DNA from 3 places in the Paenibacillus sp. J14 genome. Region 1 is predicted to be linked to each of the others. Evidence: predicted binding sites of a transcription regulator. Region 1 holds the regulator's gene; each other region holds the start of a gene.
The links. The regulator Rex, encoded in region 1, represses fermentation and respiration genes when NADH is low (regulators of the CRP and FNR family bind a similar motif). The targets are predictions, from matches to a motif close to TTGTGAAATATTTCACAA.
Positions count from the first base shown of each region.

Region 2: the regulator Rex is predicted to act here: its motif matches at 5,445-5,462, upstream of M891_RS0113325 (DUF1641 domain-containing protein).
Region 3: the regulator Rex is predicted to act here: its motif matches at 4,000-4,017, upstream of M891_RS0102705 (polymer-forming cytoskeletal protein).

Region 1 is NZ_JADQ01000031.1:23,644-31,065, forward strand. Features, by position in the region: gene M891_RS0113075 (AAA family ATPase) at 1-888, opposite strand, end outside; gene M891_RS0113080 (hypothetical protein) at 881-1,414, opposite strand; gene M891_RS0113085 (cell wall elongation regulator TseB-like domain-containing protein) at 1,669-2,154, opposite strand; gene M891_RS0113090 (amidohydrolase) at 2,215-3,513, opposite strand; gene M891_RS0113095 (redox-sensing transcriptional repressor Rex) at 3,510-4,154, opposite strand; gene dinG (ATP-dependent DNA helicase DinG) at 4,196-7,051, opposite strand; gene M891_RS0113105 (tetratricopeptide repeat protein) at 7,248-7,422, opposite strand, start outside.
Region 2 is NZ_JADQ01000032.1:10,721-18,142, forward strand. Features, by position in the region: gene cydB (cytochrome d ubiquinol oxidase subunit II) at 1-500, shown strand, start outside; gene cydD (thiol reductant ABC exporter subunit CydD) at 500-2,236, shown strand; gene cydC (thiol reductant ABC exporter subunit CydC) at 2,233-3,984, shown strand; gene M891_RS0113320 (LysR family transcriptional regulator) at 4,440-5,339, shown strand; gene M891_RS0113325 (DUF1641 domain-containing protein) at 5,559-5,999, shown strand; gene M891_RS0113330 (NAD(P)/FAD-dependent oxidoreductase) at 6,015-7,193, shown strand; gene gdhA (NADP-specific glutamate dehydrogenase) at 7,274-7,422, opposite strand, start outside.
Region 3 is NZ_JADQ01000006.1:96,678-104,099, reverse strand. Features, by position in the region: gene M891_RS0102725 (hydrolase) at 1-285, opposite strand, end outside; gene M891_RS0102720 (multidrug efflux MFS transporter) at 319-1,527, opposite strand; gene M891_RS0102715 (AraC family transcriptional regulator) at 1,645-2,475, opposite strand; gene M891_RS0102710 (hypothetical protein) at 2,618-3,343, shown strand; gene M891_RS0102705 (polymer-forming cytoskeletal protein) at 3,387-3,920, opposite strand; gene M891_RS23190 (SDR family NAD(P)-dependent oxidoreductase) at 4,144-4,821, opposite strand; gene M891_RS0102695 (discoidin domain-containing protein) at 5,002-7,422, opposite strand, start outside.

The DNA.
Region 1 (7,422 bases):
CGCATAGATTGCCGCTTCATTCATTACGCTTTCCAGCTGAGCGCCGGAGAAGCCGAACGATTCCTCGGCGATCTTGTCCAAGTCGACGTCCTCCCGCAGCGGTTTATTCGCGGCATGCAGTTCGAGGATATGGCGGCGTCCCTTCTTGTCCGGCAAATCCACTTGTATATGTCGGTCAAAACGGCCCGGCCGCAGCAGCGCACTGTCCAGCATCTCCTTGCGGTTGGTTGCAGCAATCAGCAAAATCCGCGGCGTGTCGGACGTATAAATGCCGTCCATTTCCGTAAGCAACTGGTTGAGCGTTTGATCGTATTCCCGCTGCTGTCCGCCTTCACGTTTACCGCCGATGACCTCGATTTCATCAATGAAAATAATCGCGTTTTCCTTGTTTTCCTTGGCCGCGCGGGTTCTCGCTTCTTTAAACAGATCACGAATCCGGCTAGCCCCCACGCCAACATACATTTCTACAAACTCACTGCCGGAAGCGGCCACAAACACCGCGTTTGTATAATGCGCCGCTGCTTTGGCAAGCAAAGTTTTGCCGGTTCCAGGAGGACCGGTCAGCAATATCCCTTTAATCGGCCGGATGCCAAACTTGCTGATTTCCTCATGGCGCACCATGAAATCCAGCGCTTCGCAAAGCTCCTGCTTGGCGCTCTCCTGACCGCCAATCTGCTCAAAGGTCAGCTTCGCGGGTCCGCGCTTCTTGCGTTTCCGTTCTTGGGCGGCTCCAATCGTAATGCCGCCGCGCATTTTGAGCATGGCAAATACCGCACCGAATAACACGATAGCTGTAACGAGTGGAATGATGTTCACGCCAATGACCGCCAAAAAGACAATGAGTACAAGTATAAAGCCAAGCGCAGCTTCAATGATCCATTTACGCATTTGGCCACACCCCCATCCGTTCCGGCGTACGCGGCAAAATAATAAATTTGCTGTATTGTCCGTCTGTTAAGGTGATGTACACGTTTTTCTCATCCATTTCCGCCGTAGCCTGCAGCTTGCTGTTCTCCTGCTCCATCTGTTTCAGCGCAGCCGTAATTTGGGTATATTGCTTATTTTCCATGGCCTGAGCGACAGTAAACATCGCATTTTCCCACAACTGGTCAAGCTCCGGCGAGGAATGATCCTCGATATTCAGCTTCAATGTACGGCTGCCGATTTGCTTCTCCCCGTTCTTTTCGATGTGCCGAACCAATTCACCCAAATCCGTCCTGGGCTTCAAATTCAGCTTCAGTTCCAGCTCATCCGCCTTCACATTCATATCGACATGATTAACCCCATCTACACTCTTCACAATATTCTCCAGCGGACGCTCAATCGCCCACTGCCGATATAAGAACCATCCACCAAATAAAACAAGGGCGGAAATAGCAATGCTTGCAGCAATTGGTCCAATACGCAGTTTCACGTGATGTCCCCCTTATCTATATAAATAATCTACTATATTGTATATATTCACGTATATCAAAACTACAAGTAACAGTATATCACATCGTATATATAAATTCGAAGGAATGTGTGAATATATTTAAAAATAAAGTCTAGTAGTTCTAACCCGAAATGCTACAATTTCTCAAGCCAAACATAAAAAACGGTTCCGCCATTCAGGCTCTTCGCCTAAACAACGAAACCGTTAGATATGATTCATTCGTAGACTCCCCGTCAACGATTCGGCAGGGTGAACACTTCCGGCAAAGCTTCGCCGGTCGTGAAACTGAAAAACCGGTAGTAATGGTGGTCCTTCTCTTTATAGAACAGCTGCCACACCAGTTGATTATTGTAAATGCCTGGCAGCAGCCGAACCACTCGGATCCCCGGCAACGATTGTTTGATAATCTCACGCATTTGGCTCTCGGACTTGCCATCAGCCAGTAGGCGTATCTCCGGATCATGTCCTTCCCGCAGCCAGACCATCATCTGACGACCGGAGGCATCTTCACCTTGTACGACCCAGATGACTTCATCCCATACCGACTTCCAAACTTTGTCGCCCCGGACGAGATCTGTCTCTTGCTTTGCCTGCTGAATGGCGGCTCTTTCGGCTTCCCACGTATCCTCATGAATGTATAGATAAAACCGGTGGAGACCCAGGAGCACGATCAACAGGATCACAAGGGACAGCAGGATCCATTTCGTTCGCTTCCTCAAGCTTCTCTTCCTTTCCCTTCCTATGCAAGCAGCCTCCTTCTGGAAACCGCGCGCCGCTCATTATCGTGCCAGCAGTCCCTCAAACGCCGCCTGCGCCTCGTAGCGGATACGTTCCTCATCCAGCGTCAAGCAAGCCCCGTGTTTGACAACCTGCTTGCCGTTCACCCAGACATGCTCCACGTCCTTGGCCCCAGCGGAGTAAACGGTATGGGAGATATAATCTGTTCTCGGCAGGAAATGGGCTTGCTCCGTGTTCAAGGCGATAATATCTGCCTTCATGCCTGCAGCCAGCTTGCCTGTATTTTGCAAGAAGACCGATTTTGCACCGTATTCCGTTCCCATCTTCAAGGCTTCCAGTGCCGGAACCGCCGTTGGATCGCCGGATACGCCTTTATGGATCAGCGCAGCCAAACGAATCTCCTCCAGCATATCCAGGTTATTGTTGCTCGCCGGACCGTCGGTCCCCAGCGATACCACTACGCCTTTCTTCAAGAGTTCAGGTACGCGGGCGACACCGCTAGCCAGCTTCAAGTTACTGCCCGGGTTATGCGAAATTGTAACCCCGTGGGCTGCCAAGATATCGATTTCCTCGTCGGTCAAATGCACCGCATGGGCAAGCAGGGTTGGGCGGGAGAACATCCCCAGCTTCAACAAATGCTCTACCGGACGGACGCCGTAATCGTTCACGTTCTGCTCTACCTCGGCGCGCGTCTCCGACATATGCGTATGCATTGGCAAATCGAGATCATGGGCAGCTTGCACAAATTTCTCGATGAAGGCCGGCGGGCAGGTGTACGGTGCATGCGGTGACATCATCGTGGTGATGCGTCCTTCTGCCTTGCCGTGCCAGTTCTGCGCAAACGCGATCGCTTCCTTGAGCTTCTGATCTTGCTCTTCCGGGGAGCACAAACCGATGGCCCCGCGCATCAGCACGGCGCGAATGCCTGATTCCTCCACGACTTTGGCCACTTCGTCCATATGATCGTACATATCCAGGAACGTCGTCGTGCCGCCCTTGAGCATTTCCAACACGGACAATGCCGTACCGGCATACACATCCGCTGCCGTAAATTTGGCTTCCATTGGCCACATTTTCTCCTGCAGCCAGGTTTGCAGCACCATGTCATCTCCGTAACCGCGCAGCAGCGACATCGCCGCATGGCCATGGGTATTGATCAGGCCCGGCAAGAATAACAACCCTTTGCCGTCCAAAGTCTCGGCGCCTTCCACGCCTTCCGGGCGCTCTTCCCCAATATAGCTGATCGTATCGCCCTCAACGAGCATATATCCGCGAACCACAGGACGTTCCGCATCTAAAACGGCAAACGTCCCGTTCTTAATTAACCATTTCCAACTCATACGTTGCTTGTTTCCTTTCCGTTTTCTAAGTAGTAAGCCAAGCTCAGCAAATCTGTGGTGAAATCAGCGGCATGAATCCGAACTTCCGGCGGAACCTTCAGAATCGTTGGCGCGAAGTTCAGAATCGCACCGATTCCGGCGGCCACCAGCTCGTCCGCCACCCGTTGGGCTTCTGTATCCGGTACGGTGATGATGCCAATGCGGATATTTTTCGCCCGAACAGTTTCCGCCAGCTCTTCGATCGGCTGAATCGTAATGTTGTTGATCTGCTTACCAATTTTCGCCGGCGAAGCGTCGAACACCGCAACAATCTTCATATTATCCTTCAAATACGCATTATAATTCGAAAGGGCCTGGCCCAGATTCCCGGCGCCTACCAGCGCGACGTTAATCTGCTGATCCAGATTTAAAATTTGTTGAATTTTCTCAATCAAATAAGCGACATCGTAACCGATCCCCTTCCGGCCAAAATCGCCGAAATAAGCCAAATCCTTACGGATTTGGGCCGGATTCAGGTCCAGCTTCTGTCCAAGCTCCTGGGAGGACACCGTTGGCACCTCACGGCGGCTGAGTTCATTTAAGAAACGCAGGTAAACCGGCAGTCTGCGGACGACAGCGTCCGAAATTTTCTCTGACTTCATGCATTGTTCCCCCTATTCTCCATTACGATCTATGAAGCGGCTTAGGCTTCGGGATTTAACCATTCCGAGATACGCGGCACCATTTGAGTTAATGGCATATGCTCCATCTTCGGTCCTGGCAATGAGTATAAGAAATATTTTCCATAATATGATTCCAGGATCCGGGTATCATAAACGATCACGATGCCGCGATCCTGCGACGAACGGACAAGTCGTCCGAACCCTTGCTTAAAGCGAATGACCGCCTGCGGGACAGACAGCTTCATGAATGGATTCTTCTTCTCCCGCTGCAGACGTTCGCTCTTCGCTTCCACCAGCGGATGGTTTGGCGGCTGGAACGGCAAGCGTACAATTGCTAAACTGGTCAGCGCCTCGCCAGGGATATCCACCCCTTCCCAGAAGCTGCTTGTCCCGAGCAGCACCGATGCGCTGTTCCCTTGGAAGCGCCGGGTCAGCTTGGTGCGGCTGCCGCTGTCCATCCCTTGCCCGATCACCGTGATGCCTTCCGCTGCAAGCCGTCCTTTTAGCGGGTCATACACCTGCCTGAGCATCTTGTACGATGTAAACAGCACTAGCATGCGCCCCTGTGTCGCCACCGCGGCATCCGCCAGCGATTGAACCAGCGTGTTAATGAAATGATCATCCCCCACGCTGCCTTTCACACTTGGAAAATCGCGCGGAATCACCAGCAGCGCCTGATCACGGTAATTAAACGGCGATGGCAGCATCGCGGTGATCAACCGATCCTCTTCCGCTGCCTCCGTCAAACCAAGCTGCTCAATCATATATTGGAACGATTTATCAACAGATAAAGTCGCAGACGTCATGACGACGCTCTTCTTCCGATCGAAGAAAAATTGCTTCAACTGAGCGCTGACATCAATCGGCACCGCATACATTTGCAGCGACCGGCTGCGGAAGTTCCCGTTCGCTTCCATCCAATAAACGGTGTCCTCGCTCTCCAGCTTCATGAAGAAACGAAGCGCTTCCCGTTCTCCGGCTAAATCTTTAAACAACCCGCTAATATCGGTGATCAAGCTCTCCGCTGCATAATCGTCCTGCTCTTCTCGGATTTCGGACAGAAGGCGCTCCCCTTTCCGAAGCACGTCGCCGAGACCTACATAAATTTGATTCTCTAGCGCGGTCAACGTCTCCCAATCCTTGGGCTTGCGATTCGGCAGCAACCGGTACACGAACTGTCCAGGATCACCAGGGGCGGCGTCACTGCGGTCAGGCATTAAGCTGAACAGCAACTCGCTGAGCTTGTCCCAGCTCTCCTTCACATCCACCAGCGTAGGGAAGATTCCGTCGATGACCGAACACCAATCCGAGGATTTCTCTGCGGCTGACGCTTCGAGCGTGCTGCGGAGGTTGGCCAATTGCCCCGTCTTGCTGTCTTTATACAGCCGGGTCAGCGTATGCACAACCGTAAAATACTTCATATGAATCCCCAAATGCTTGCCGGCCACATCCTCTAAATGATGCGCTTCATCGATTACTAATCGCTCGTAGCCCGGCAGCAGCTGATGCCCCGCCTGGATGTCTGTAAACAGCTTGGAGTGGTTCGTAATCACCACGTCCGCGACACCGGCTTCGTGTTTTGCGCGATGATAGAAGCATTTGCGGAACCAAGGACAGGAGCGGCCCAAGCAGGATTCCGACTCACTGGCCACTGTCTCCCAAAAATCACCGCCGCGATTGCCGAGATTCAGCTCTTCGTCATCGCCGCTTTCTGTTTGGGTCAGCCATACGACCATTTGCGCGGCCGTCATCACATCTTCTTTAGGTGTAGAGAAGTCTTTTCTATTTATTTTATGTTCAAATTTGCGCAAGCACAAATAATGCTGCCTACCTTTAAAAACGGCTGCACGAAACGGAAAAGGCACGACCTCCGTCAACAACGGCACATCGCGCTCTCTAAGCTGTTCCTGCAGGTTGATCGTGTGCGTGCTCACCATGACCTTCTCTTCATTCTTGACGCTGTGGTAAATGGCCGGCAGCAGATATCCCAAGGATTTGCCCGTCCCAGTTCCAGCCTCAACGAGCAGGTGCTTATCTTCCTCAAAAGCTCGCATGACCTCGTGTAGCATCATGTTCTGAGCTTCCCGTTCCTCGTACTGCGGCAATCGTTCCCGCAGCCGTTCTCGGACCTGCTCCATAAACTGCTCGAAGGTCACGTTCTCCAGCGGATTACGTTCCGTGCTGTCCCTTGGCGCTTCGATGTCGAGCCAATCTTCCACCTGCAAGGCGAATTGGCGGTAGTAGACATAGCCGTCTTCGCTTGGCAAAGCTTCCCGCTCTTTTTCCTGCACCATGGCATCAAAAAACCACCCGAGATCGCTGTCCTCACCGGCAAACAGATCTGCCAAACGCTGTAAAGTCAATAGCGGCAATCGGTCACATTCCTCCAAGCATTTGAGGAAAATCAGCGCTGTCGCCAATGCGTCACTGTCCGCCTGGTGCGGACGCTCATGCTCCACCTCAAACTCCGCCGCCACCATCCCTAGCTGGTAGGAAGTCAGTGAAGGGAACAGAATTTTCAGGAAATCCATCGTATCCAGAATCCGTCCTGTAAACGGCAAATACCCCGTCTTGTCCAAGGCGCTCTGCAGGTAGTTAAAATCAAACGCTACATTGTGCCCAACCAACACGACGTCGTTAAGTAGTGGAACCATCTCCACCATCACTTCGTCCAGCTCTGGCGCATCCTTCACATCCTCTTCGGTAATGCCCGTTAACCCCGTAATAAACGGAGGAATCGGTACGCCCGGCTTAACGAAGGAACGATACACCTGAGAAATTGATCGATCCGGCTCTATAATGGCAAGTCCCACTTGAATGATTTCATCAGAGGACTGGTTACCCGTCGTTTCAAAATCAAGCACAGCATATTTCATTGCAATTAGATGTCCCTTCATTCCAGTCTCTTTACAGCATAACAGAAGATAGCCAATTTGAAAATTAATACAAACCATATCTGTAATAAAAATCACAAAATAAAACAAGCGATGCGCCGCCGTAAGCGGGGGTTCGCATCGCTTCCAAAACATGCCGTAATAAGTGCGTGAATTTCCAAGTCAATGAGCGATAAATCTACAATAACGACGTCAACTCGGGACCGTAATGGAGTTTCCCTGTACTGTTCGCACAGGCCTCCAAATTGGCCAACGGCTCGGGTAAGGACGGATCATGGTGGTGAGCCAACTTGAAGTACTCTTTTGCCTTGTCAAATACGCCCTTGTGCGCCTCAATACACCCCAGCGCGTTG
Region 2 (7,422 bases), on a different contig from region 1:
GCCTCGTTCACGGGCTGCTGTTTGCCTCCTTGCGGACGACCGGCAGCTTGCAAGAACGTGCCCGTAAGCTGGCTCACAAGCTGCTTATTCCGCTGGCCGCCCTGTTCGTGATCTTTGGCGTGCTGACGTACTTCGAAACCGACGTATTTGAAGTGCGCGGCTTGCTGATCAGCCTGGTGGCTGTACTGGGCGTCGTTGCTTTTGTCCTGGCAGGCTGGTTTATTCGTAAGCAAAAAGACGGCTGGGCGTTTGGCATGACCGGTGCGATGATCGCTTTGTCGATTGCTGCGGTATTTGTGGGGCTATTCCCACGGGTGATGGTCAGCTCGATTAGCGATGCGTTCTCCTTAACGATCGATACCGCTTCTTCCGGCCACTACTCGCTGAAAGTCATGACGATCGTCGCATGCAGCTTATTGCCATTCGTGTTAGGCTATCAAATATGGAGCTATTTCGTATTCCATAAACGCGTACACGAGAAGGAGCATTTAGAATATTAATGGGACGCGGATTAATGAAAATCGCGGGGATCAAGCAGGTCATGATGATCATGGCCTTGCTGACCCTCGTTCAGAGCTTTGCAATCATCTGGCAGGCCAAATGGTTGGCGGAGGTGATCTCCGCCCTGTTTGCCGGGGCCAAGCTGCAGGAACAAGCCGGCGGGGCCGGCTTGTTCCTGCTTGCTTTTATCGTCCGTCAGGGCTGCGGCATGATGCAGCAGAAAATAGCGTATGCTTTTGCCGAAGAGACGGGACGAAGCTTGCGGGAGCGGGTGCTGGAGAAGTTGTTTCAGCTGGGGCCGCGTTTTGCCGGGACCGCGGGAACCGGGAATTTGGTGACGTTGGTGCTTGAAGGGGTGACCAAGTATCGCAATTACCTGGAATTGTTCCTGCCGCGCATGCTGGCCACGGGAATCACCCCGATCTTGATTTTGGCTTATGTGTATAAGCTCGATCTGGCTTCCGGGATCATCCTGACGATTACGATGCCGATTCTGATCGCCTTTATGATCCTGATCGGGCTGGCGGCGCGCAAGCAGACTGAGCGGCAGTTGAAATCGTACCGGACGTTGTCGAACCATTTCGTGGATTCGCTGCGCGGGCTGGAGACGCTGAAGTTCTTGGGGCGCAGCAAATCGCACATCACATCCATCGACCGGGTTAGCGATGCGTACCGGTCGGCGACGATGAAGACGTTGCGGGTTGCCTTTCTGTCTTCGTTTGCCTTGGACTTCTTTACGATGTTATCCGTCGCTTCGGTGGCGGTCAGCCTGGGCCTTCGATTGGTGAATGGGGAGATGGTATTGCTGCCGGCCTTAACCGTACTAATTCTGGCGCCGGAGTATTTCCTGCCCGTTCGGATGGTAGGTGCAGACTTCCATGCTACCCAAGACGGGAAGGCCGCAGGCGAAGCCATGAACGAGATCATTGCTGCCGCGGATGAGGAGGCAGCGAAGGCGGCACCGGTTCCTGCAGGAATGAACTGGACGTGGGGGCCGGAAAGCACGCTGAGCCTGCGCGGGATTGGAGTCGTTCACGAGGAGGAAGCGAAGCCTTCCTTAGCCGAGGTGAACCTGACGTTGGGCGGCATGGGCAAAATCGGCATCATCGGCGAAAGCGGGGCCGGCAAATCGACATTGATCGATGTGCTTGGCGGTTTTCTGCGGCCAACTTCGGGCCGGTTGGTGCTGAACGGCACCGAACTGGGGGATTTGAGTGCGCAGGGCTGGCGGGAGCAAATCACCTATATCCCGCAGAAGCCGTATATTTTCAGTGGGACGTTGGAAGAGAATATCCGCTTTAATGCGCCGGAAGCGACGCGAGAAGAGGTGGAACGCGCGGCGGCAGCTGCTGGTCTGGATGGGCTCGTGCTCAGCTTGCCGGGCGGATTGAACGAGCAGATTGGCGGCGGCGGCCGGCCTCTGAGCGGCGGTCAGGAGCAACGTGTGGCGTTAGCCCGGGCTTTGCTTAGCAAGCGGCCAGTCATTTTGCTTGATGAACCTACGGCGCATTTGGACATCGAGACGGAATATGAGCTGAAGCACACGATGCTGCCTCTGTTTGAAGGGAAGCTGGTAATTTTGGCGACCCATCGAATGCATTGGATGCGCGAAATGGATCGGATCATGGTTATGGAGCAAGGCCGCGTCGTCGAGGCAGGGACGCATGCCGAGCTGATGGCCAAGCGCGGAGCATATTATCGGTTGGCGGCGGCGCAGCGGGAGGAGATCAAATGAAGCAGGAGTCCTGGGTTTGGCCTTATTTTCGGTTATATAGCGGCCGGTTTGCGTTATATCTGATTCTGGGCGTGTTAACGCTGGTTTCCGCCGGGATGTTGATGTTCACTTCCGGGTTCTTGATCTCGAAATCGGCGTTGCAGCCCTATAATATCTTGCTTGTGTATGTACCGATCGTTGGCGTTCGCACGTTTGGGATCGGGCGGGCGGTGATTCATTATGTCGAACGGTTGGTTGGACATGACACAGTGCTGCGGATTTTGGCGAAAATGCGCGTGCGGCTCTATCGCGTGCTGGAACCGCAGGCTTTGTTCATCCGCTCCCGATTCCGGACGGGCGATATTCTTGGCGCCCTTGCCGATGATATTGAGCAGCTGCAGAACGTGTATATCCGCACCGTCTTTCCGAGCGTAGTGGCGTTGATCCTCTATGCGGCCGTGATCGTGGCCATGGGCGTGTTCGACGTGACGTTTTCACTGCTGTTAGCTGCGTATATCCTTGTGCTCGTCGTCGTGCTTCCGTACATTTCGCTGCGGTTGACGAAGCGGACGAACGAGGAGGTCAAGCAAGAACGGAACGGGCTGTACCAGAAGCTGACCGATGCCGTCATGGGGATCGGCGATTGGGTGATCAGCGGCCGTTCGGCGGAGTTCCTTCAATCGTATGAGCAAGACGAGGCTGCCGTTGCGCGGAAGGACCGCAAGCTGCGGGCTTGGGCACGCTGGCGCAGCTTTATCGGTCACTTGGTTGTAGGCCTCGTCGTCGTATCGATGGTGTATTGGGCCGGCGGCGAAGCTGCGGCTGGCCGGATCGACGCTACGCTGATTGCGGCGTTTGTGCTGATCGTGTTCCCGCTGTCGGACGCGTTCCTGCCGGTGTCCGAAGCAGTGGAGCGCACGCCGCAATACCGCGTGTCCCTGGACCGGCTTGCGCGGATCTCGGGCGGCGACAGCGCTAGTGCCAGCCGAGCGGCGGCAGGCGGCTCGCAGCCGGGCGCAGCGGGCGAGCCGATCCGCCCCGCCGAGGTGCGGCTGCGCGGCGTGCGCTTCGCCTACGCCGCGGAGGACGCCGACTCCGTGGACGGCGTCTCGCTGGACATCCCGCAGGGCAAGCGGGTGATGGTGATCGGCCGCAGCGGCGCCGGCAAGTCGACGCTGCTGAAGCTGATCCAGGGGGCGCTTGCCCCAAGCGCAGGCACGGTTGAAATTAACGGCATCCCTGCCGCCGCCTACGGCGAGCGGATGCCGGAAGTCATCTCCGTGCTGAATCAAAGCCCCCACCTGTTCGACACCACGGTGGCGAACAACATCCGGCTCGGCCGGCCTTCGGCTACGGACGAGGAGATTGCGCGGGCCGCGCAGGCGGCGCAGCTCGGCTCGTTGATCGCGGCGCTGCCACAGGGACTGAACACGCCGATGCGGGAGACCGGCCAGCGGTTCTCCGGCGGCGAACGGCAGCGCGTCGCTCTGGCGCGGATCCTCCTGCAGGACACGCCGGTGCTCATCCTCGATGAGCCAACCGTCGGCCTCGATCCGCGCACGGAACGCGAGCTGCTGGCGACGATCTTCCGCACGACGCAGGGCAAGTCGCTCATCTGGGTGACGCACCACCTCGTGGGTGCCGAGAAGATGGATGAGATCGTGTTCATGGAGCACGGACGGATCGTGATGCGCGGCACCCACGCGGAGCTGCTGGCCCGCGAACCGCGGTACCGCAATTTATACCGGCTGGATTGTCCGGAGGAGTAAGACGCATACTAGAATAAGGCGGCGATGCATGGGGAACCGGCATCGCCGTTTTTTATAGGCGGAAGAAAGGTACAGTAAGGCAGGCGAACTGCAAAAGTACAGTTGAGTTCGGGAAACATACGCCTAATATGCCTCTTAACTGCAAAAGTGCAGTTGATTTCGCCCAAATTCGCCTTGGAATCACGATTTTGCTGAACTGAATGGCACTTTTACATTCCGTTGCCCTTTTTCGGCGCAAAACGGGTGGGATGAACTGCATTTTTACACTTGGCAGAGCGTTGGTGGCGCTTAGGGCGACTTATGATTTATTAAATCGCCTTTTCTGCTTCCGTTTTCATATAGGAGCCGATATAATGGTTCTTAATATATTTACATGAGGTGTAAGCTATAAGGGTTTGGGTTTGGTCAATCCCAATCGGATATAGCGTGAAAAATGCAGCGAACGGGGTGAGGGGATGGAGCTCAGACAAATCCAATACTTTATTGAGGCGGCTAAGCTCGAGCATGTGACGGAAGCGTCGTATGCGCTGCATGTGTCGCAGTCGGCGGTCAGTCGGCAAATCTTTAAGCTGGAGGCGGAGCTGGGCGTCGATCTGTTTGTCCATGAAGGCCGGAAGGTGAAGCTGACGCCGATCGGTCGGCAGTTCCTGCAGCATATGGAGCAAATGATGAAGGTTCTTGAGCAGGCGCGCCAGGAAATCAACGAGTATCTGGATCCGGAGCGCGGGACCGTCCGCATCGGGTTCCCGAGCAGTCTGGCGGCCAACCTGGTGCCCACGGTGGTCTCGGCGTTTCGGCGCCGGTATCCGGAGGTGCATTTTCAACTGCAGCATGGATCCTACCGGGAGTTGCTGGACTGGGTCGGCGGCGGCGTGATGAATCTGGCCATGATTGGTCCGGTGCCCCAAGGGGAACCGCAAGTCACCGGCGAGGTGTTGTTCCGCGAAAGGTTCAAGGTGCTGTTGCCTGCCGGACATCGTTTGGCTGACCGCGAATCCGTCGGGCTGGACGAACTGCGGGAGGATGTGTTCGTATTATTCCCAAAAGGCTTTGTCCTGCGGGAAATCGTGGTTGACGCCTGCGATCAAATTGGATTCCAGCCGAAGGTATCATTTGAAGGAGATGATCTGGATGCGATCAAGGGGTTGGTGTCCGCCGGATTGGGGCTGACGCTGCTTCCCGAGATTGCGCTTGGTGAGCATATTCCTTCCACAATCGTATCGCTGCCAATGAGCGAGCCGCAGGTCACTCGGGACGTTGGGGTGATCATTCCAGCGAATCGCGAACTCGCGCCAACGGAAAAACTGTTTTATGATTTTTTGAAGGAAAATTTGCCGTCGTCATGCGGAATTTAGGATTCATCGAAAAATGATATCGATAAGGGCCGTGAATTTTGTCACTTGCACGGTCCTTTTTTCTTGAAAATGTGTTACAATTTACTCGGATTGTTCAGGTTTAAGATGTGCAAATTTTCACTAACTCAAAATGGGTTAGAGGCATCCAAAGGAGGAACACTATGCTTGAACAGCAGTTCGGCAAGCGAATCCTCAGATTATCGCAAAGGAGAATCGAATATGTCAGAGACAGTTACTGAAACAAAAACGGAGCAATCCGTAGCTGGTACCGCAAGTGGGCAGCAGGAGCTCCTGGAGCAGCTCTTAAAGCCGGAGGTGCAGCAATCGCTGACCGCTCTGGTAGAGCAGCTTCCAAAATTAAATGAGCTCGTTGGGGTTTTGACGAAAACGTATGATTTTGCCAAAGCGGTGGCAACGGATGAAATCCTGAAGAATGATACGGTTGGCGCCATTTCGGAAATTGCCGGCCCAGTGGTAGGCAAGGTGAAGCATTTGGCTGCTAACGTGATCGAAGCGAAGGATCGCGCAGAGGAAAGCCAAGAAGTGATTGGCGTGTTTGGGTTGATGAAGATGTTGAAGGACCCGCAAACGCAAAAGCTGCTCCGATTCGTTAACGCCTACCTTCAAGTGTCCGGTGAACGGGACCGCCAACAAAACTAACGGAGGAATACGATTATGTCAAAACATATTTTAATTTTGGGCGCCGGCTATGGCGGCGTACTCAGCGCATTGTCGGCCCGTAAGTTTATGGATAAATCGCAGGCGCGGATCACGGTGGTTAACCAATATCCGACGCATCAAATCATTACAGAGCTGCATCGCCTTGCTGCGGGCAGCATTTCCGAACGCGCGGTTTCCTTGCCGCTTAATAAGCTGTTTAAAGGCAAAGATATCGATTTGCGGATCGCGAAAGTAGAGAGTTTTTCGGTGGATAAAAAAGAAGTGAAGCTCTCCGACGGCACCGTGTTGTCCTATGACGCACTGGTTGTTGGTCTGGGCAGCATTACGGCGTACTTTGGCATCCCAGGCTTGGAGAAGCACAGCATGGTGCTGAAATCGGCGGACGATGCCAAACGGATCTATGCGCATATCGAATCGCGGATTCGCGAATATGCGGCAAGCGGCAACGAAGCCGATGCTACGATCGTGATCGGCGGCGGCGGATTGACCGGCGTCGAGCTGGTTGGGGAAATCGCCGATAAGCTGCCAGAGTTGACGAAGAAATACGGCGTACCGCAAAGCGACATCAAGCTCCTGCTCGTAGAAGCTGGACCAAAGATCTTGCCAGTGTTGCCGGATGCGCTGATCGAACGCGCGACTGCCAGCCTTGAGAAACGCGGCGTGAAGTTCCTAACTGGCTTGCCGGTAACCAATGTGGAGGGCAACACCATCGATCTCAAGGATGGTCAAAAGATCGTCGCCAACACCTTTGTTTGGACCGGCGGCGTGCAAGGCAATCCGCTGGTTGGCGAATCGGGACTGGAAGTCAACCGCGGCCGTGCTTCGGTGAATGAATTCTTGCAGTCCGTCTCTCATCCAGACGTATTCGTTGCAGGTGACAGTGCCGTATTTATGGGCCCGGACGGTCGTCCTTATCCGCCAACGGCGCAAATCGCTTGGCAAATGGGTGAGCTGATCGGTTACAACCTGTTCGCTTACCTTAACGGCAAGACGATGAACGCATTCAGCCCGATTAACTCCGGTACGCTGGCCTCGCTTGGCCGCAAAGACGCTGTAGCGACAATCGGGGCAAGCAATACCCAGTTGCGCGGCTTGCCAGCTACGTTGATGAAGGAAGCAAGTAACATCCGGTATTTGTCCCACATCAAAGCGCTGGATGCTTTAGCTTACTAAACGCCTTAAATATAAAGAGTCGCCCAGGAGGTTATATCCTCGGGGCGACTCTTTTTTTTCGTTATTCCACACTGCTTGGTTTATACTACTCCGTGAGCGATCATGGCGTCAGCAACCTTCAGGAAGCCGGCAATGTTGGAGCCGACAACTAGGTTGTCGTCATACCCGTATTCTCTAGCTGCGTTTACGCTGCTGCGATAGATGTTGCGCATAATGTCCTTCAGCTTAG
Region 3 (7,422 bases), on a different contig from region 1:
GATTTCATCCCAACCTTCAGGGTAAGCGCCTGGACTGAGATGACCGTCGGTATCAGGCTTGAGCATATCCTTGCCATCCAACGTAGATACGCGGACAAGCACCACAAATCCGCCTTCTTCGGCAAATGTCTGGGCCAACCGGCTCGCGTTTCTTACGACTTCCGCACTGTCGTACGGCGCACTTTGTCGGGACGGATGGCAAATCCCTTGCTGCAAATCGATAAGCACGAGTGCGGTTTTTTCCGCAAGGATCATCGTGTTCGTTTCGGGTTGGATCATTTCCATCATTTCTGCTGAACTTCCCTTCTCTTGTATACTTTACAGAGCTGCCGAATGGCTGGGCTCCCGCAGCTTTTTATACACCTTTGCATATACCCAAGCTGCGTTAATCAGGAGCAACACGCTGGTCAGCAGGAAGACATACGGGATGCCAAACCAAGCCGCAACTTGACCGCCCAGCACCGAACCGGCGAATACTCCCAAGTAGCCAGCCGCCATACTTAATCCAAATACCCGGCCGGTTAGATGCTCCGGGGTAATTTTCTTAATGAGGGTGTTCACCGAGGGATTGAGTCCCCCTGCAGCAGCTCCCAGCAGGAACCGCAGCCCCATCAACTCCCAGGGATTGCGTGCCATCGCCTGCGGGACAAACAAGATCCCCGAGACCAAGAGCGCTGCCAGCATCACTTTATGGGCGCCAATCCGGTCGGACAGCTTGCCTAGCTTAGGTGCTGCCAAGATATTGGCCAACCCGGATGCCGAGAAGATGATACCTGCCAGCAACGCCACATGGCTGCTGTTACGGGAGATTTCATTCACATAAACGGTAAGGACCGGCTCCACCGAATACATTGCAACACTCAGCATAAAAAACGTAGCAAACAGCGTCACCGTCAAGCCTTTTTCCGGCAACGCACTCCATACTTCCTTCATGCCTGCCACCTTCACTTCCGACCGTACAAACGTCTCTTTAACGAACAATAACGTCGTTATGAAGGCGATTAACATCAGTCCGCCAGTTAAGAAAAAGGTCTCTTCAATCCCGGCATGTTCAGCGATAAAGCCGCCGATCGTTGGACCTAGCAGCGAGCCGGCGATGTTGGACGTAGACAAGAGTCCTAGTGCCCAACCGGCATGGGCTTTGTCCGTCTGAGTAGCAATCAATGTCGTACAAGCAGTGCTGTAGCCGGTGATGATGCCCTGCAGGAAACGAAGGAAGATCAGCATATGGACATTGGTGACAAACCCCATGCATCCAATGACAATCGCCATCCCGAGGCTGGCCCGTAAGAGCATCGGTTTCCGGCCAAATTTATCCGCCGCAAGACCCCAAATCGGCGAGAAAATCGCCGAGACGATAAACGTAATGCCGAAGGCTAGTCCGGAATACCGGGACACCGCATCCGCCTGATCCACCCCCAGCTCTTTGATGTATAGCGGCAAGATCGGTGCAAGCTGGCTCATGCCTATGCCGGTCACAAACATGCCGAACCAGCATACGATCAAATTTCTTTTCCAAATCGGCATACCCTTTAAGCCTTCTTTCTGTAACCCCCTGTCCTCTGCGCGTGCAGATGAACGTTAAGATGAACATTCTTGCAGAACAATATTAGCGCGAAGACTAGCTATACTCCATGCATTATCTTAAACTCCATGGACGATTTTGCTATAAAATTCCGATGGGCTCATCCCTTCGGTCCGTTTAAAGATGCGGCTGAAATAGAATTCATCGGCGAAACCAAGCTCCAACGCAATATCTTTAATTTTTTTATCACTTTCAAGGATCAACTCTTTGGCTTTATCAATTTTTAGTTTGTTAAAGTACTCAATGACGGTAAATCCGGTCGTCTGTTTAAAGGCTCGTGACAGGTAATACGTAGACAAATGCACCAGTTCCGACAGCTCTGCCAACGTAAGCCGCTCGCCCAGATGCTCACGCATGTACTGAATCACTTTCTCCACTTTGAGGGCAACCGCGTGGTTCTGATTTTGTCTTTGTGCATGGACCAAGATTTCATACAGCAGTTGCTCCAGTCCCGCTCTCGTCAGCAGCTCATACCCTGGCAATTTAGTGAACCAAGCAGCCGCCAAACGGCGAAAGGCATCCTCGACCAGATAACCGTTTTGCAGCACCTGCATGGACGGAAGCGGTAAACGCTCAGTTTCCTGCCCAATGGACCAGTTCCCGTCATCAAAGCGGATGCCCGCATAACTAAAATGGACGGAATAGAAACAGATCGGATCGGTTTCGTCCATCTGTATGTGATGAGGGAGACCCGCGTGGATGTAGAATAACATGCCTTCTTGAACGAGAAGTTTTTTGCGGTCCAACGTAATACTGCCCTTCCCCCCGGTGACGAGCAGCAATTCGTGATGCGTAAGTGTTCTACGGATGCTGCTTCTTAGCTGTTTACCGTCATTCGGCTGTTTACTGTTGCAATAATGGATATGAAAATGCAGATGGTTCAGGTTCATCACCGCTCGCCTCCTCAATGAGACTTCCTGTGAAGTTTCTATGCAGTTTACAGCTACTGCGATTAGACCATACGTACCGGTAAACCGCAACCTCCGCCGTGTGGAGACGTAAATATAGTATCTGATTAGGGGAGGAAATCATGTGGGGGGAAAACCTTGGTTCATCCAGTGGATAAGGACGACTCGGGCTCAGTTAATCATTTCACTCCTCGTGATGATTGGGATTAGCGTTTGGACAGCGCCTTATTTTTCGGAATCGGTGTTTTATCTGCATGGGGACAAATTCAGACCGATCCTTCAGGAGCCGCAGGCGGTGACGTATCGAGCCCATAACGGTCAAGAGGTCGTGGTCATGAACAGTGATGAACCGGGCCAAAAGCGGGTAATCATCGAGCGGCAAGAATACGAGGTCCACGTTCTGGAAGATCAATCAATTCCCCGCTATGAAGTGATCTATCCTTCAGGGGAGCGGTTTCGGGTAGAAGCACACAACAAGATATTATTGTGGCTGGACCAGCAGGGCGAATGGGTCCCTGAAATCTCCTGGAACATCAATGGTGCCCCTCAACCTATCGACGAACAAGTAGGCTTGTACAGCCCAAGTATGATCGTTCGAGCCGCCTTTCCCGAATACCACAGCAAACAGGGGGTCTTGCTGCTCTATTACGGTTCCTATGCGCTTATGCTATTCGGATGGAGCTTATTCCGCTTTGAGAAGCTGCAAATCCTCTTGTTTCATCTCTCCTTCCACTGGTTATGGGTGCGTGAGGCGGAGCCAAGTGATTTCTATTATCTCTCGTGCAAAATCAGCGGTATCGCGATTATTGGTATAGGGATCTATGTGTTCGTCCAATCGTTCTTCATCTAAAAAAATAAGGCCAACCTCATGAGGTTGGCCTTTGGGTTTGCTGTTATTTCACTTCCGTTGCCCCTGTTACTTTACCGTCGATTTTCGCGCTGGCTTGCACGTCGGCATTGGCGAAGTAAAGGTTACCGTCGATCGTAGCGTTTTCGTACAGGTTGAAGCCGTTCGCTTCAACATAGACATCACCTTTTACGGTACCGCCTTGAATTCTCAGGTTTTCACTTTGAACCGTCAATTTCGGAACGGTTAAGGTGTAAGAAGCGGTCACGTTGTGGTCTTCATCTTGCGCATACAATGCGATCTTCCGGTAGATGTCTTTCGAAGCATCGTTTTTATCGTGGAATTCGCCAGCAACAACAACATCTTGATCCACCGTCAAGTCGTTGAGAATGGCGATGATCCAAGTCCCTTTCTCACTCACTGCATTCACGAATGCATCCGATTGATTGACGATTGAAGCCGATGTCGTAGCATCCGCTGGTTTATTGGCGTTAGCCGCCGAGTTCCCGTCATTTGAACCGCATCCTGCCAGCAGAGCCGCAGCAAGCCCGGCAACAACCAATCCTTTGACCATTTTCATATTGTTTCCCTCCTGTTTTTCTCTTCAGTTTGAATTATAAAAAAAAGTGGTTTTTGATAATGTGATTTTTTTCACTTATATGTGCGAAATTTCACATTGCTAGTCACAGCTTGTTCATCTTTGACATTCCCTCCTCTAAATTTTCGTAATGGAAGCCGACCAACTCCCTGGCCGGCTTGTATCTATATGAACTCCCTCACGGGAGATGTTTTTCATACTTCGTTCAGTCGAGCTGATGTGCTGGCGTCCCCATTGGCGAAGAGCCTGCGCCCCCGTCCACGCTGAATTCTGCACTAGTGACGTAAGATGAATCATCCGAAGCTAGGAATAACACCGCATTCGCCAATTCTTCCGGTTTCCCCATCCGGTTGAGCGGGATACTTTGCTTCAAATATTCTTCGAGCGGGCTAAATTCCGGAACCGATGTATCCCCCCAAATCGGTGTCTTCGTTGCGCCAGGAACAACGGTGTTCACGCGGATTCCCCGCGGCGCGAACTCTGCCACCAATACCCGTGCCATGCTGGTAACCGCTCCTTTACTTGCTGCATAAGCTGCATATCCTGGATGGCCTGCCTTTGCCAACACGGAGCCGTTTAAAATCACCGATCCGCCTTCTTTCAAATATGCGGAAGCTGCTTGAACTGTAAAGAACACTCCGGCGATGTTCACATCAAGGATCTTCTTGAACAAGGATGGATCTGCACTGCCAAGCGGCGTGTTGCCGCTGATACCGGCGTTCGCGAACACGATGTCTAACCGGCCAAAGCCGTCAACCGCTGCCGCGACGGCTTTCTCAGCACCCTCTGGATCTGATGCGTCTGACACTACGCCAATCGTGTTGGCACTACCCAACGCTGCAACAGCTTTATTCAATTTCTCCTGATCCCGGCCTGTGTTCATTGACGAAAGGCTGCAATTGGACGCTTCCTCCTTTCATCCTGAGTTTATCATAATGAGAACGTTCGGTAAATTATTATTTTAGATTTATCGTTCTCGAATTATAAACTCAAAAAAACAGCTCCCGGTAACGGAAGTATCCGTCCGGGAGCTGCGTCATTCTTACTTACTTCTATTCAACTTTTACCGATAGAGATTTAACTCGGCGATCGACCACCACCACGATGGCGTCGTGGAGGTTTGGATGATTTTCACATAACGCGCCGTTTGCCGAGGGAAGGTCGTTACGATCTGTTTGCTCGTTCCGACATCCTCAGCAACCAACGTCCAGTCCACCCCGTTCTCCGAGGCAAGGACTTGATAGCTGCGAGCATAGTCGTTGCCGCTCTCGCCCGAGTCCATGCTCAGTTTGCTGATCGTCCGCAGGCCGCCCAGATCAATCTGAATCCATTGGCCTGGTGTTTGCGCCTCACCGGACGTCCAGCGGCTGCGCAAATTGTCATCCAACATCTCCGAGATATCCGCTGTGGTAGAAGCGGTAACCATCCATCCAGAACGGTCCAGCACATTAAGGAAATCGTCCTCTCCCGCTAACGGTTCTGCAATCCATGGCGTCGAATCAGCGGTAAATACCTTCACATCATGAATAGACCACCAATGCGAATCGGTCCCCGTTTGTACGACTTTAAGGTAACGGGCCGTCTGCAGCGGGAAGGCTGCCGTTACGACGGGGCCATCTCCTTGCCCCGCAGCGACAGGTTCGCCCCAGGATTGACCGTCCAGCGAGACGTATACCTCATATCCGCGCGCATAATCCTCGTGGCTATGCGCACTGTCCATGACGATTTGGTCCACGGGCAGGGCCGTACCCAAATCCAGTTCGAACCATTCGCCGCCGCTTTGCTCGCGGCCGCTCGTCCAGCGAGTTGCTTCGTTGCCGTCCAGCATCGCTTCTGCTTCTTCACCGGAAGAAGCTGTAACGGACCAACCGTCAGGAATCAGTTCCTGTTGCTTGCCGATACCGTAATCATAGACGTTAAGCTCGGCAATCGACCACCAACGGTTAGCTTCGCCGGTTTGAACCAGCTTGAGATAACGAGCCGTTTGTGTCGGGAATGTAATCGACATGCGGCCCGATTGCCCTTGACCGCCGATCACCGGCTTGCCCCAGTTCTCCCCGTCGTAGGAGACATAGAGAAGATAGGAACGCGGATAATCATCACTGGCATGACCAGGATCAAGCACGAGAGAATCAAATTGATATACTGCGCCTAAATCCACTTTCACCCATTGTCCCTTCGCCTGATCGCGTCCATTCGTCCAAAGCGTGTCGCGATTGCCATCCAGCATGTTAGCCGGTACATCCCGGCCTTGCGAGGAGGAGGCAGTCACAACCCATCCAGAATGGTCTGCTAGAGAACCGTCCGATGGCAATGGATGCTGCGGCTCCGGATCTGGCTGCGGTTCAGGTTCATCCGGTTGCGGTTCTGGCTGTGGTTCGGGCTCCGGTTGTGGTTCGGGCTCCGGTTGTGGTTCCGGATCTGGCTGCGGTTCTGTCACTGGCGGCGTTACAGGTTCCATATTGCTGAATTCAGCCAGCTTCAGCTCCGTAATCGACCACCAACTGTCAGCAGGCTCTGTCAGCACAATCTTGATATAACGAGCCAGTTGCTTATCGAAGGATACAACCAAGCTTGGCGATACCCCAGTACCTGTTGCTACCGGTTCATTCCAGTTCTCGCCATCCGCCGATACGTAAACTTCATAACCATGCGCATAGTCGCCCCAGTTGGTGCCGGAGTTCATAAACAACGTATCAAACGCTTGCTCCGTGCCCAGGTCGATTTGCAGCCAGTCGCCAGGAGCTTGCAGTTGTCCCGAAGACCAACGGGTAGACAAATCGCCGTCCACAAGGCGCCCAACATCCTCAGAGCTGGAAGAAGCCGTGATCGTCCATCCGTTTCGATCGACGTATTTTACGCCTTGCGACGGATCCGGGCCGTCCAGCACCGTCTCTTCAAGCGGATTCACTTTCACTTGGGCTTTAGCATAAACCGTTGCCGATCCAAGCGGCCCATTGGCATTATAAAAATGCACCGATTTGGCGCTGTCCGACGGGTTCCAGATTTGCGCCGTGTAGACACCATCTTTTTCATAGACGGTCACAGCTGGATCATCTGCCCAAATATCCATAGTTCGGGTACCTGTCGATACCATGCTATGAATAAACCAGTAGGCATTAAACACTTCGTTTTGCTGCATTTGGCTGGTATCCCATTTCGCCAGCGCCCCTTCCGGATCACCGATCGATTGGAACGGCCAAATAATGTGCTGCCAGGAACGTTCTTGCTGACCGCCGAGATCCTTAATCAAACCGGCGTACAGCTCGTTCGTTTTTTGCGGGTCCCGACCATAGTAAGTCATCCATTCTGCCGGCGGAAGCCAGTGAATGCCGTAAATCTGCTCCGGATCTCCGGAGAAATACGTACCAAACGAATAGGCGCTGCCGTAAACTTGGCCTACGGCTGCATGATTGAAGCCTTCCACCCAGTTGTCATGATCGTAGTTGAACCAATATTGTTCAGCAGCTTTTTCCTCAGTGGT